2 regions of the Gymnodinialimonas ceratoperidinii genome follow, and region 1 is predicted to be linked to the other one. Evidence: riboswitches for the same ligand, from Rfam matches in the RefSeq annotation. Region 1 holds a riboswitch; the other holds the start of a gene.
The links. Region 1 has a riboswitch for thiamine pyrophosphate ahead of KYE46_RS13525 (YkoF family thiamine/hydroxymethylpyrimidine-binding protein). Riboswitches for the same ligand answer to the same signal wherever they lie in the genome.
Positions count from the first base shown of each region.

Region 2: it holds a riboswitch for thiamine pyrophosphate, as region 1 does, so the genes downstream of both, thiB (thiamine ABC transporter substrate binding subunit) here and KYE46_RS13525 (YkoF family thiamine/hydroxymethylpyrimidine-binding protein) in region 1, are expected to answer to the same signal.

Region 1 covers NZ_CP079194.1:2,800,338-2,807,583, forward strand. Annotated here, with positions in the region: gene KYE46_RS13505 (fatty acid desaturase) at 1-848, opposite strand, end outside; gene KYE46_RS13510 (ABC transporter substrate-binding protein) at 1,083-2,069, opposite strand; gene KYE46_RS13515 (ABC transporter ATP-binding protein) at 2,066-2,821, opposite strand; gene KYE46_RS13520 (ABC transporter permease) at 2,818-3,612, opposite strand; gene KYE46_RS13525 (YkoF family thiamine/hydroxymethylpyrimidine-binding protein) at 3,614-4,222, opposite strand; TPP riboswitch at 4,217-4,330, opposite strand; gene KYE46_RS13530 (SDR family oxidoreductase) at 4,458-5,054, opposite strand; gene KYE46_RS13535 (NAD-dependent succinate-semialdehyde dehydrogenase) at 5,217-6,596, opposite strand; gene KYE46_RS13540 (DUF1206 domain-containing protein) at 6,687-7,246, opposite strand, start outside.
Region 2 covers NZ_CP079194.1:470,344-477,589, forward strand. Annotated here, with positions in the region: gene KYE46_RS02305 (cytochrome c1) at 1-203, shown strand, start outside; gene thiQ (thiamine ABC transporter ATP-binding protein) at 297-986, opposite strand; gene KYE46_RS02315 (thiamine/thiamine pyrophosphate ABC transporter permease ThiP) at 973-2,538, opposite strand; gene thiB (thiamine ABC transporter substrate binding subunit) at 2,514-3,509, opposite strand; TPP riboswitch at 3,552-3,666, opposite strand; gene aroC (chorismate synthase) at 3,737-4,849, shown strand; gene KYE46_RS02330 (hypothetical protein) at 5,012-5,713, shown strand; gene KYE46_RS02335 (thioredoxin family protein) at 5,723-6,127, opposite strand; gene KYE46_RS02340 (cytochrome c biogenesis CcdA family protein) at 6,143-6,856, opposite strand; gene KYE46_RS02345 (DMT family transporter) at 6,965-7,246, opposite strand, start outside.

The DNA of each region.
Region 1 (7,246 bases):
TGGTGGACGTGGTGCACGCCGATGTTGCCCGTCAGCCAGCGCAGGGGCCGTGGCAGATCGTAGTGGGAGCTGCCGTGCAGCGCCGCGTCCTGAACGGTCCAATCGCCGTCACGATCCCAGACCGTATCCTCGAACTGGTGCTGGATGTAGAATAACCACATGCCGATGACCGCCGCGAGGAAGACCGTGGGCAGGAAGATGAACAGCACGACGTTCAGCCCGCCGAGCCAGAGCAGGCCACCCACGATGGCGGCAACCGCCAGATTGGTGCCCTGCGCGCTGATCCAGTAGCGGCGGCCGCCGCGCATCACGCCGATCGGCAGACGGTTTTGCAGGAAGAAGGTGTAGAACGGCACGACGCCGAAGAGGAACAACGGATTGCGCACAAGGCGGTAGCCCATGCGGCCGATCCAGCTTTTTGCGCGGTATTCCCGCACCGTCAGCGTCGGCAGGTCGCCCGTGCCGCGATGATCGAGATTGCCGGTCGTGGCATGGTGCATCGCATGGTTGCGGCGCCAGACGTCGTAAGGCGTAAGGGTCAGCACGCCGATACAGCGCCCGACCCAATCGCCGACCTTGCGGTTCTTGAAGAACGCGCCGTGGCCGCAATCGTGCTGGATCATGAAAAGACGCACGAGGAATGTCGAATTGGCCACTGCGAGCGCCAGCGCCAACCACGGGCTGATCGACAAGGAGAGCCAGGCCAGGGCCCAGATCACGATGAATGGTGCGAGGGTTATGGCGACCTCGAACACGCTCTGCGTGTGGTTCGGTTCGCGGTATTTTGCAAGAATGCGTGTCCACTCAGTGGGTTGCAATAGAGTCTCCTTCACGATCGGGACGTCCATTGCCCGTGCGCGTTAGTGGCAGGTTCCGCACCCTCTGAATAGCCCCCGCCAGTTCATTTACAGGTGAACGGGCGCAATCCTGCGCGGGTGGCGAACCTTTGCCGAAGCCCGCGCGGCCGAGAATTGCAGAGGGAGGTAAAGAAAGGGTCAACCGGTGTTGGGAAAGCGCGCGGCTCTACCGGCACCTGGTGGTCGCGGCGCCCGGATCCGCGAGGGCCCGGACGCCCGTCGCGCTTATTGTACCAGATAGTCGTTCGTCACCCAGGTCGAGACCTCGGGCATCTCGGGCAGCACTTGCCCGTCGGGGCCGCGCAGGATGCCGGCCTCGAAGAGGAATTCGGCGATCTCTGCGGTCATCTCGGTGTCGATCAAGCCCACCGGCTCTCCCGCGTCGCGCAGGAAACCGCCCTCGACCAGCGCCGCCATGGAGCCATGCACAAGATCGGGGTTGGAGAGCATGCCGTCGGTCTCGGCGATCAGGATCTCGGCGGCTTCCGTGGGGTTCTCGGCCGCGAAACCGTAGCCGCGCTGCACCGCCTGCACGAAGGCGCGCGCGGTGTCGGGGTTGGCGTCGAGCCAGGCGGTGTTGGCGCCGAGCAATGTCGTGTGCTGGTCCGGCACGCCGTAATCGGCATAGGTGAAGGCGCGCTGCGGGCGGCCGAGGATCTCGGAGTTCACCCCCTCCCAGGTGCTCACCTCGAGGGTGAAATCGACGCGCCCGTTGGCCAGCGCCTCGTAGGCGGAGGTGCCGAGGGTCACGGTGTCGAAGGTGCCTTCGCCGCCGTCATGGCGGATGATGGAGGAGATCAGCGCCTCCTCCCAGGCCGAGCCGAAGCCCGCGTAGATCATCCCGTCGAGATCGGCGGGGCGCTGGATGTCTTCGCGTTCGCCGTTGAAGACGAGCCGCCCGGTCTCGTGCTGGACCACCGCCATGACGGCAGTCATCTCCGCCCCCGCCGCGCGCTGGCTGTGAAAGCCCACCGCGCCGACGATGCCGAATTCCGCGAGGCCCGAGGCCACCAGCGTGCCCGAGGAGGTGTCGGTGTAAGGCAGGATGTCGACGTCGAGCCCGGCCTCCTCGAACCAGCCCATCGACTGCGCAACGTAGAGCCCGACATGGTTGGTGTTGGGCGTCCAGTCGAGCGCGACGGTGACGGCCTCCTGCGCCGCGACGGGGCTGGCGAGCGCGCCGATCAGGGCGGCGGTGACGAGGTGTTTCATGGGGTCTCTCCGGTCTGGTTCAGAAGGGTTTCGAGAAGCTGCGCCTCCAGCGCGTGGGCCTCGGGCGGGATCGGTCGGCCCATGCGCGGGCGCGGCGTGGGGATAGCGACCTCGGTCAGCACGCGCGCGGGCCGGGCCGAAAGCACGTAGACGCGATCCGAGAGCGCGACGGCCTCGCGCACGTCGTGGGTGACGAGAAGCGTGGTCCAGCGGGCGCTTTGCCAGCGGTCCTCGAACCAGCGCTGCATCCGGGTGCGGGTCAGCGCGTCGAGGGCGCCAAAGGGCTCGTCGAGAAGCTGCACCGCGCGGCCCTGCACCACCGTGCGCAGAAGCGCCGCGCGCTGGCGCATGCCGCCCGAGATCTGCGCGGGGTAATGGCGGGCGAAGTCTTGCAAGCCGAAATCGGCCAGCATCGGCCAGGCCCGCGCCCGCGCCTCGCGCCGGGACACGCCCTGGATTTCCAGCCCGAGGGTCACGTTGTCGATGATCCGCCGCCAGGGCATCAGCGCGTCGCGCTGCGGCATGAAGGCGAAGCCGCGGTCCATCTCCTCGATCGGGCGGCCCTTGCAGGTGATCGTCCCGCTGTCGTGGCACAGCGCCCCGGTCAGCAGCCGGAAGATGGTGGACTTGCCCGCCCCCGACGGCCCGAGGATGGAGACGAACTCCCCCTCCGCGACGTGGAGCGAGATATCCTCCAGCACCCGCGTCTGCCCGAGGGTGACGCCCACGTTTCGCATCTCCAGCACGCTCATCGCGCGCCCCCTTCCCCGGCCCTTCGCCAGCGCAGGGCAAGATGCTGGATCGCGGCGGTCAGCAGGAACAGCGCGAGGGTCAGGGTCGAGCTGATCACCACGGCCGCCAGCATCAGGTCGGGGCGATAGGAGTTCTTGGCGTTGAGGATCACGATCCCCAGTCCCGCCCGCGCGCCCACGTATTCCGCGAAGATCGCCGCGACGACGGCGTAGGTGATGGAGATCCGCAGCCCGGCGAAGAAATAGGGCAGCGCCGAGGGCAGCCGCGCCACGCGAAAGATCGTTCCCCGTCCCGCGCCCATGGAGCGCAGGAGGTCCTCGATCTCGCGGTCCGTCGCCGCATAGCCATCGACCCAAGCCACCAGCATCGGGAAGAACGTCACCAGCGCCACCAGCAGCACCTTGGGCGTCAGGTCGAAGCCGAACCACAAGACGACGAGTGGCGCGATGGCGACCAGCGGCAGGGTCTGGCTGACCACGAAGATCGGAAACAGCGCCCGCCGCACGCGGGGCAGGAAGTCCACCACGACTGACATCACGAAGGCCACGCTCAGCGAGAGCGAGAAGCCCGCTAGGGTGGCAATGATCGTGGGCCATGTGTTGGCCCAGAGCATCGCGCGGTTCTGCCACATCTGTTCCAACACCCGCGAGGGCGCGGGCAGCATCAGCGGCGAGATGCCCGAGAGGCGGACGTAGAGCTCCCACAGGGCGAAGGCGGCGAGCACGCTTGCCACGGCAGGCAAGGCGCGTGCGACCCCTCCGCCTGTGCGGCGGGGGATGGATCCGGCCATATCAGCGCTTCGAAGGGCTGTTGGCGGAAACCGTCAGGTCAATGGTGACATGGCCCTGGGGCGGGCCGAAGCGGCAGAAGGCCTCGCGCAGGGTGGCGAAGACGGGGCCCGCGTCGCCGGTCAACCGGGTGCAGAAGTTCTTCGACCGGTCGAAGGTGCCGCTGTGCTTGAGGAAGTCGATGCAGCCCATGATCTCGGCCATGTGGTCCCCTGCCCCCATGACGTAGAGCGAGAACTGCGCATCGGCGACCTGCCCCTTCTCGGGCGCCGCTTCGATGGCGCTGAGCGCCTCCTGCTGGCGCTCGGCCAAGGGCTGCTCGGGGTTGGCCAGCGCGTTGGTCTGGCAGATCGGATCGTCGGGCTCGCCGGGGCAGCCGCGCGACAGGGTGGCGCGCAGGACGACATGCTCGCCGGTGGCCGCGGCCTTGGCGTAGAGGTCACGCAGCGCGGGGAAGAGCACCTCGGGCGGGCCCACGATCAGCGTCGAGATGTCATCGGTTTCGATGCGCAGCTGGTCGCGCCACGGATCGAGCGCACTCAACGCGCCCATGATCACGTCGACGAAACCGTCGGTCATCGGGTAAAGGGAAACCTGTGCCCCTGCGAACATTCCTAATCCTCCTTGCTACGCTGGCATTACCCAGATCAGCTTTGAGGGACAGTGGGCTTGGCGCCCACATCTCAGCCACGACATTACGCAGCACCCCTGTGGTGGCGCTATCGTTCGTCGATTTGACGGAGAGGTGCAAGCGGATTTTTCGCGCCTGATTTCAGGAGCTTAGCGGAAGGTACCGCGAAAACGCCGGCCGTGCCGCGCAGTCAGGACCGCGCGGCACCGGTCAGGATCAGGCCGATTGCATATCGAGCGCCTTGCCGTCGAACCGGCCGCTCACAGCCGCCTCCGCCAGCAGCGCCGCGACGTCGGCGCGAGAGGCTTCGGCGGATTTTTCGACCTCTTCGCCGAGAACGGTCTCATCGCTGCGGCCCGCGTCGCTGAGGGCCACGGGGCGCAGGATCGCATAGGTCAGGCCGGACGCTTTCAGATGCTCGTCCGCGGCGTGTTTCGCCTCAAGATAATTCGCCATTTCACCTTGCGGGTTTTCCTGATCCGCGCCGATGGAGCTGAGCATCACGAACCGCTTCACGCCCTCCGCGCGGGCCAGATCGACCAACTTCTTCGCCCCGTCGCGGTCGACCTTGTTGGTCATCTCCGGCCCGGTCGAGCCGCCCGATCCAGCCGCGAAGATGACGGCGTCCATACCCTCGCAAACGCCACTACTCAGGTCCGTCAGATCGCCGTGGCGCAGGTCCACGCCTTCAGGCAGGTCGCTGGTGTCAGAGCTTTCGCGCACCAGCGCGGTGGGCTTGTGACCCTTGTCGAGCAGGTCTTGCACGAGAAGTTGGCCGGTCTTGCCCGTGGCACCGGCGACGAGAATGTTCATGCTCATGGGTGAGCTCCTTGTTTCACGAGATTGAAGCGCCCAAACCACGGCCCGCTAACTCAGGGAAACCCGAGCAAGCGTGCAGGTGCGAGCGCGCTAATTTGTTGAATAGCTTGGAACAACGGGCGGCTCGAAATAATCAGGCCGCCGCGTTATCCAAGATCAGGACGGCAGGAAAATTGCCTTGGCGTTGACGAATTCCCGCATGCCGAAACCGCCGTGCTCGCGGCCGTAGCCGGAATTCTTGACGCCCCCGAAGGGCATGTTCGGATCGGCCGCGCCAAAGGAATTGATCCGCACCATGCCGGTGTCGAAATGGTCCCGAGCCAGCTCCAGCGCATGCTCCTCGTTCTCCGAGAAGATGCCGCCGCCAAGGCCATAGCGGCTCTCATTGGCGAGGCGCATCGCATCCTCGTCATCCTTCGCACGGATGATCGAGGCCACCGGCCCGAATATCTCGTCATCATAGGCAGGCATGCCCGGCTCGAGGTCCGCGAGAACGGTCGCCGGGTAATAGGCGCCGGTGCGATCCGGCACGTCCCCGCCGCAGAGGACGGACGCGCCCTTCGACACGCTCTTTTCCACCTGTTCCTTCACCGTGTCGAACTGATCCTGGCTCGACAGCGGGCCGAGTTGGGTGTTCTCATCGGTCGGATCGCCCATCGTGATGTTCTGCATCGCGGCGACGAAGGCATCGACGAAAACGTCGTAGACACGGTCGGTCACGATGAACCGCTTGGCGGAGACGCAGGTCTCGCCATTGTTGTAGAGCCGGCCCATGACCGAGAACTTCACGGCCTTGTCGATATCGGCATCTTCCAGCACGAGGTAGGCGTCGTTCGAGCCTAGCTCAAGAACCGATTTCTTCAATGAATTCGCGGCCTTGGAACCGATGTGCGCGCCTGCACCATCGCTGCCGGTCATGGTCACGCCACGCACCAGCTTGTGCTCGATCAGCTTGTCGCTGGTGTCGTGATCGATCACGACGACCTGAAACAGATCCTCCGGCAGGCCTGCCTCGATGCACAGCTCGCGCAGCCGCAGAGCCGAGCCCGTGCAGATGCTGGCGTGCTTCAGAACGCAGCCATTGCCCGCCATCAGATTGGCGGCGAGGACGCGGACGGGCTGATAGACGGGGAAGTTCCACGGCTGGATCGAATAGATCACGCCGATGGGCTGATATGTGACGACGCCGCGCTTATCCTTCGGCCCATGGGTGCGCTCTTCATCGGCGAGAAGCTCCGGCCCCTGCTCGGCGGAATACTCGAAGATACCCGCGCAGAGCTCGACCTCGGTCTTGCCATCTTTCAGAAGCTTGCCCGTCTCTTTCGTCATCAACTCGGACAACTCGTCGGCATGATCCCGCAGCTTCTTGGCGATGTCCTTGAGGTAGGGCGCGCGCTCCTCGTGGGACAGTTTGCGCCACTCGAGGAACGCGGCGTGGCAGGCCTCCACCCGTTCGATCGCCTCGCCCTCGGACATCACGTCGTAGGACTCGAGTTCTTCTTCGGTTGCCGGATTGATGGTGGTGATCTTGGACATGGTGCCTCCTTAGGTTCAAAAGGGAAACGTGACGCGCAGACATAAGGTTCCTGAGTGCCCACGCGTCAGCGGAGGCTCGCCGAGCCGGTTTTACTTCAGCGACACCGCCACGGAGCGGGTGTTGTCGTCGGCCGCCTTGGGGATGATCCGGTAGGCCGCGTTCACGAAACCGAAGAGCGCGAAGCCCAACAATCCGATGCAGAGCACGACGACGAGGATTTGCCCGAACGGCTGCTCGCGAACCCAGTCAAAGACCGACCCGAGGCCGCCGGCCTGCGAAGGATCAGCCTGCAGCGCCGTGAAGAAGATCAGACCGCCGATGATGGTGACGACGATACCCTGCGCAGCGACGCCCGCGCGCAGCATCCAGTTCCAGTTCAGCGTGAAGTGATTGGCCTGAAGATGCTCGCGATAGGTCTGCGCGGCGGCCTTGTAGAGGTAGTAGATGCCGGCCGCGACGGTAAGCGCGCCCGCGATACCCACGAGCCAGTTGCCACCGGGCTGTTGCATGATTTGCGACAGCATCGAGGTCGTCCCTGAGCCAGAACTGGACGAGCGCAGCCCGAGCGCCGTCAGCGCCAGAACGCCGATACCCGCATGGGCCAGTCCGGTTACGATCATGCCCGACCGCGCGATGATGCCCTTGGCCG
Region 2 (7,246 bases), 1.3 Mb from region 1:
CCCCCGCCACGGTCGAGCAGATGGCGGAAGATGTTTCGGCCTTCCTGATGTGGACGGCAGAGCCGCACCTGATGGCACGCAAGCAGTTGGGTCTGGTGGCGTTCATCATCCTCGGCCTCTTCGCGGTCCTGCTGTACCTGACCAACAAGCGCCTCTGGGCACCGGTCAAGGCGCGCGCCAAGGGCACCCCCCCCTCCGCCTGACCGCGTGAGACATCAAAGATTGCAGCGCGCCCTCCGGGGCGCGTTTTGCGTTTCAGGGCTATCGCAGGTGGATTGAAGGAAGCGCCGTCGCGGTCACATCCACGGACGCAGCACCGGGGTGCGCTCCGCGATGGCGGTCGACAGCTCTGCATCCAGCACCACCTTGCCGTCCTCCAGCAGCAGGATCCGGTCGCACAGATGCTCGGCATCCCGCAGGTCATGGGTGGCCATGAAAAGGGTCTGCCCGGTCTCTTCACAAAGTGTGCGCATCAGCTCCAGCATCTCGCGCCGCAGGGCAGGGTCGAGGGCCGAGAATGGCTCGTCCAGCAGCGCCACGGGCTTGTCGCGCAGCAGCATCCGCGCGAGGGCAACTCGGCTTTGCTGGCCCCCGGACAGGGCCGCAGGCATCCGCTCGTCCATTCCGTCGAGGTCCACCTTCCGCAGGGATTCCATCACCCGCGCCTCATCTGCCGCGTCCAGCCGCAGGTTCGGCGCGATCCCAAGGGCGATGTTGTCGAAGACAGACAGATGCGGGAACAGGTTGCCGTCCTGAAACAGGATCGACACGGGCCGCTGCGCGACAGGAGCCGCCGTCACATCCTCGCCCGCCATGATGATCCGCCCGGCGTCAGGCAGCAGGAACCCCGCCAAGGCCGACAGCAGGGTGGACTTGCCGCTGCCCGAAACGCCCATCAGCGCGACCCGCGCGCCTTTTGGCACCGTCAGGTCGAGCGACAGCGTGAAGGTGCCAAGCTCGACGCGAACTTTCTCAAGTTGCAGCATTCACGCGTCCCCCTCGGTCAAAGAGCCAGAACATGCCGAGGGACAGGGCCATCAGCAACACCGCCGCGCCCTGCGCGTCATTGGTGCGGTAAGACCCGAAGAGCCGGTACATTTCAAGCGGCAGCGTCTCCTGTCCCTGTGCCGAGAATAGCGCGATGACACCGAGGTCGCCCATCGAGAATGCCGCGGCTAGTCCGGCGCCGAAGCCCAGGGGGCGGCGCAGGCGCGGCAGGATCGCGTGCCGCGACCGGGCGAAACCCTGCATGCCCAAGGCATCGGCCAGCCGGCCCTGCGTCGCCTCTGCCTGACGCGCGGCAGGCACCAGTGCGCGCAGCAGGAAGGGCAAGGCGACAAGGGCGTTGACGAGCCCCGTGATCGGCAAGGACAAGGCCACGGGATTGACGACGGGGAAGACGATCAGGAACAGGCCGGTCCCGATGACCAGCGGCGAAACCGCGATGGAGAGAAGCCCGACCGCCTCCAGCCCCGCGCGGCCCGATTTGCCCGCGATCAGCAATGCGATGGGCAGCGCGAGGGATACCGCCAAGGCGGTCGAGGCCAGCGCCAGCAGGATCGACCGCAGCGCCGCTTCCCACGTGGACAAGGGCAGGCCTGCGACCGCGCCGATGCCCTCGCCGGTCACCGCGGCGAGCGGCAGCAACAGGAACGCCCCCGCAAGGATCAGGGCCGCGCGGTCCGCGAACCGCGCGCCTTTGCTGTCTCCCGGCCACGCCATCGCCGGGCGGTCCAGCCCGCCGCCAAACTCGGCCGCCGTGGCAAAGCGCCATGCGACAAGCCCGGCGCCGACACAGATGGCAACCTGGATCACCCCCAGAAGCGCCGCACGACCGAGGTCGAAATCGAAGCGGAAGGCCTGATAGATCGCGAGTTCGATGGTGGTGGCCGACGGCCCGCCCCCAAGAATCAGTGCGACGGCGAAACTGGTGGTGCAGATCAGGAAAATGACCATTGCCGCGCCGGGCAGGGCGGCGCGCAACAGAGGCCAGACGAAGTGCCGCCGCATGTCGCGCGCGGTGAAGTTCAGGGAATGGGCCAGTCGGATACGCTCGCTCGGCACGGCGAGCCAGGCTTGTAGGATCAGTCGCGTAGCCAGCGGCAGGTTCAGGAACACATGGGCCAGCACGACGCCGGCCAATCCATAGATCTCGATCTGCCCCGCCCCGATGCCCTCCAGCGCCGTATTCAGCCACCCAGCCCGGCCGAAAATGGCAAGGAGGCCCATGACGGCGACGATGACAGGCAGGATGAAGGGCGCGCCCATGAGAGAGATATAGGCCCCGCGCCCCCGGAACCGGCGCCGCGCCAGCGCGCGCGCGACCGGGATCGCGACAAGGCAGGAGAGCGCCGCCGACAGCGCCGCCTGAAGCAGGGTGAACCGCACCGCGGCCCAATCGGCCGGGCGCAGGTCCGAAAAACCCTCGGCCCGGTAGAGCACCGCGCCGAGGGGTCCGAAGATGGCAAGGACGACCAGCAGGATCATGATCCAGCCGGTCATCTGCACCGGCGTTACTGGCTGAGCGCGTTTTGCCATGTGTCCAGTGCTGCGTCGCGGATCGCGGCGGCCTCCTCTGCGGGGTAGATCAGCGCCTCTTCCGGTTGCGTCAGCGTATCGAACCCGGCCGGCAGCTCGTCAGCAGAGAGGGCGGCGGGATACATCCAGTTGGTCTCGGGGATGATCGCCTGGAACGCGGGCGACACCATGAAATCGAGGAACTGCTGTGCCAGCTCGGGGTTGTCGGCGGTATGCAGGACGCCGCCCACCTCGATCTGCATGTAGTGGCCCTCGCTGAAGGACGCGGTGGCGTAGCTGTCATCCTCTTCCGCGATCAGGTGGTAGGCGGGAGAGGTCGTATAGGACAGCACCATGTCCGCCTCACCATCGAGGAACAATCCGTAGGCCTCGGACCAGCCCGGCGTCACCGTGACGACGTTGTCGGCCAAGCCTTCCCAAACCGTCGCGGCCTCATCGCCATAGGCATTCTGCACCCAGAGCAGCAGGCCGAGGCCGGGGGTGGAGGACCGGGGGTCCTGGATCACGATGGAGGCGTCAGAGGCCGCAAGCTCTTCGAAGTTGCCGGGCACGTCTTCCATGTCGGCACGGTGGACGAAGGCGAAATAGCCCCAGTCGAAGGGCAGGAAATGCGGGTCGTTCCAGTCAACCGGCAGGGTCAGCCCCTCGGCGGTCAGTCCGTGCTCGGCCATCAACCCTGCCTCGACGGCGGCGGTCGTCAGGTTCGTGTCGAGGCCAAGCACGACGTCCGCTTCCGAGCGCGCGCCTTCCAGCCGCAACCGGGACAAGAGCGCCGCGCCATCGCCGGTGGCGGTGAATTGCAGGTCGCACGCGCAGATTTCCTCGAACGCGAGTTCCACCGCCGGGCCGGGGCCCCAATCGGACGCGAAGCTGTCATAGGTGTAGACCGTCAGAACGGGGGTCTGCGCGATGGCAGCGCCGCCCAGAAGGGTCAGACCCGCAGCGATGATGGTCGTGTTGGTGAGGCTCATGCTCACTCCTCCAAAGCTAGGGGCGAAGTGAAGTCCGGGCGAGCCTGCCGCGATAACCTTCCCTCCGCCGGTGTTAACCGGTTCAGGTTCAACGGGTCAGCTTGCGCAATCTCAGCCATGGACGTCAGTCGACGCTTGGGCTCCCCGAGGTGGGTAAAGACGTAGGGCAAAGGGGTAGGTACGGCAAGCCGCTTGGCAAAAGCATCGCACGCCGCTAATCGGAGCCTATGAGTATGAATTCCTACGGTCACCTGTTCCGCGTCACCACCTGGGGCGAAAGCCACGGCCCCGCCCTTGGCGCGACGGTCGATGGCTGCCCTCCGGGGATCGAGATCGACGCCGCCGCGATCCAGCATTGGCTGGACCGCCGCAAGCCCGGCCAGAACAAGTACACGACGCAGCGCCGCGAGGCCGACGAGGTCGAGATCCTCTCGGGCGTCTACGAGGGCCGCTCGACCGGAACGCCGATCCAGCTGATGATCCGCAACACCGATCAGCGCTCCAAAGATTATGGCGACATCGCCGAGAAATTTCGCCCGGGCCATGCCGACATCACCTATTGGCAGAAGTACGGCATCCGTGACCCCCGTGGCGGCGGCCGGTCCAGCGCCCGCGAAACCGCCGCGCGCGTGGCCGCCGGCGGCGTGGCACGCGCCGCGCTGGCGGCGCTGGCGCCCGAGCTGCGGGTCACCGGCTACATGGTGCAGATGGGCCCCCATGGCATCGACCGCGCCCGGTTCGATCTGGCGCAGGTCGAGCAGAACCCCTTCTGGGTTCCCGACGCGCAGGCGGCCGACGAATGGGCCAGCTACCTCGACGACCTGCGGAAATCCGGCGACAGCGTCGGCGCGGTGATCGAATTGCGCGCCAGCGGTCTTCCGGCCGGGCTTGGCGCACCGATCTACGCCAAGCTCGATACCGACCTCGCCGCCGCGATGATGTCGATCAACGCCGTGAAGGGCGTCGAGATCGGCGACGGCATGGCAGCGGCGGCCCTGACCGGTTCGGCCAATGCCGACGAGATCCACATGGGCGCGAACGGCCCGGAATATTCCTCGAACCACGCGGGCGGCATCCTTGGAGGCATCTCCACCGGACAGGACGTGATCGTGCGTTTCGCGGTGAAGCCGACCTCCTCGATCCTGACCCCCCGCGCGACCATCACCAAGACGGGTGAACCGGCTGAAATCATCACCAAGGGACGGCATGATCCTTGTGTCGGAATTAGGGCAGTGCCGGTCGGAGAAGCGATGATGGCCTGCGTTTTGCTCGACCATATCCTGATTCACCGCGGCCAGATCGGTGGCGAAGTGGGCGATACTCGCGGGACAATTGGGTAACTTTTTGTTTAACTTCAGCAGGTTTCTGGCCCAATAGTCCTCTGCCCGGCGCTTTGGTGCCAACCCCTGAACAATGCGGAAAAAGCGTCTTGGCGCTGCCTTTTTTCCGCCATAATTCGCTCCAACTAAGGCGAAACTGGGGTTTTATGTACTGGATGTCTTATGGGGCAGAATGCTCGTAAGCGAGAGCATCGCGACAGCTATATCACTGTTGATTGGCTCGTATTGTTGGTGACCTGTGCCGCGTTGGTGCTGCTGCTGGCAACCACACTGCGCACACCGGTGGAGGGTGATCCGGAGGGCCGCGACGGCTTCCGAGAGCTCGCCGCGCACGAGACGCTTTTGGCCTATCAGGACTTCACCTTCGGCGCGCCGGGTTGGCGACCCGATGCGACCAGTGATCGCCTACCCGGCCTCGGGCCGGTGTTGGGGCCGTTCGATGCAGAGCCGGTGCAGCGCTCTTTCCCGATCCCCGCCGATGCGGACCATGTCCGGCTGTCCTTCGATCTCCACCTGATTGGCGATTGGGCCGAGCAGGGGGGGCTGACGGCCTCCCTAAACGAGACCGAGCTTCTTCGCGTGCAAATGCCTGAAGGGACCACTTCAGCCGCCGAGGTCGAGGCGACCCAAAGCGCCTCCCTCAGCGCCAGTGCCCATGCCGAACGCCTCATTCCCCGTCAGCCGGAAGACGCGCTGCCGGGCAGCGCCCCAGAAATCACGATCCTGCGGGTCCGGATCGAGATGTCGGACCCGCCCGAGACCCTCACCCTGCGTCTGGATGCGCAGGTAGATGGCGCGGCGCAATGGACGCTCGACAACCTCACGGCCGTGGCTGCCCGGAACGACGGCGTCGCGATGCCTTGAGGCGGGCCGTTACAGACCCAGATCAAGCAAGGCGCGGATATCGGCCTCGCGGGTGCCCGCAACCACGCGGCCGACCTCGGCACCGTTCCGGAACATCACCAGCGTCGACCGGCGCGGAATGTTGAGCGATTGCGCGAAGGCGCCGTTGCCGAACGCATCCCAATCCACCCGGTAGAACGCGATTGCATCGTCATAGGCCGGGTTCGCGTCCCGCAGCGCCTCAATCGTGCGTTCCTGACTGCGACAGGTGGAGCACCAGTCGGCGGCGAAATCCACGAAAACGGTATCGCCACTGGCAATGGCCGCCTCGGCGCTGCCGGGGGCATAGTCGATCATCTCGGCAAGGGCGCTCAGCGGCATCAGCGCGAAGGCGGCAGCCGAGAGCATCAGGGTGCGGCGGGTGATAGGGGTCATGGAGATCTCCAGATGTTACAGGGCAACGGAAAGGTCTTGCAGCCAATAGGGCATGCGGTCGAGCAGCCAGACTTCCAGCATCAGGTGCCAGCGCATGAAGATGGCCAGACCGACAAGGAAGAAGACAGCCCCGAGAAACGGACGCGAGGCGCTGGCGAAAGCCCGCAGGGCGCCCATGCGTTTCTGCAACGCCGCGCGGGCGCCGTAGCCAAGGGCGATGATGATGGTGCCGATCCCAAGGGCGAAGGCCACCATGATCAGGAACGCGCGCAGAAGCTCTTCCCCTTGCGAGGCGAGCGAGATGGCAGAGCCGAGCACCGGCCCGACACAGGGGCTCCAGACCGCGCCCAGAAGCAGGCCGCCCAGAAACTGCCCCTGCCAGCCGTCGGTCTGCATGTCGCGCATTCCGTCGTCGGCGCGCGATGCAACGCCCGCCGTCGCGGTGGCAAAGCGCGCCGAGAGCTGCGGCACCATGAGCACGGCGCCGAAGACCATCATCAGCACGGCGCCCGCCTGCGACACGGTCTCTTCCCGCAGCCCGACAAGGTGACCCGCCGCGATGACGCCGAAACCAAGGGTGACGAAGGCGAGCCCCATGCCGCCCGCCAATGCCAGCGGGCCGTAGCGGCTGCTTTGCAGGGATCCTGCCAGAACGATCGGCAGCACCGGCAAGACGCAGGGGTTGATCAGGGTCAGAAGCCCTGCGGCATAGGCGAGAATGAATTCCATGCCCAACCTAATGCCAAGGGTCGGCGCTCCGGTCACATGAATTGCCCGTGAACGCCCTGTCATGCGCCGGCCGTCCCACAGGCTCTGTCCCTGCGACGGCGGCTCGGCTCAGGCCTTGATGCGCGCGCGCTGCACCGCGAGGATGCCGCCCGCGATGATCGCCACCCCAAGCGCGTCGATCCAGCTCAACCGCTCGGAGAGGAACACGAAGGCGATGGCGACGCCGAAGACCGGGTTCAGGAAGTGGTAGGTCGCGGCCCGCGTCGGCCCGATACGCCCCACGAGGAGGAACCAGATCAGCGTCGCCGCGAGGCCGGGCATCAGCGTCGTGTAGATGAACGCGAGGATGAAGGGCAGCGTCCAGTCGATGCTCAACGTCTCCAGCGCCAT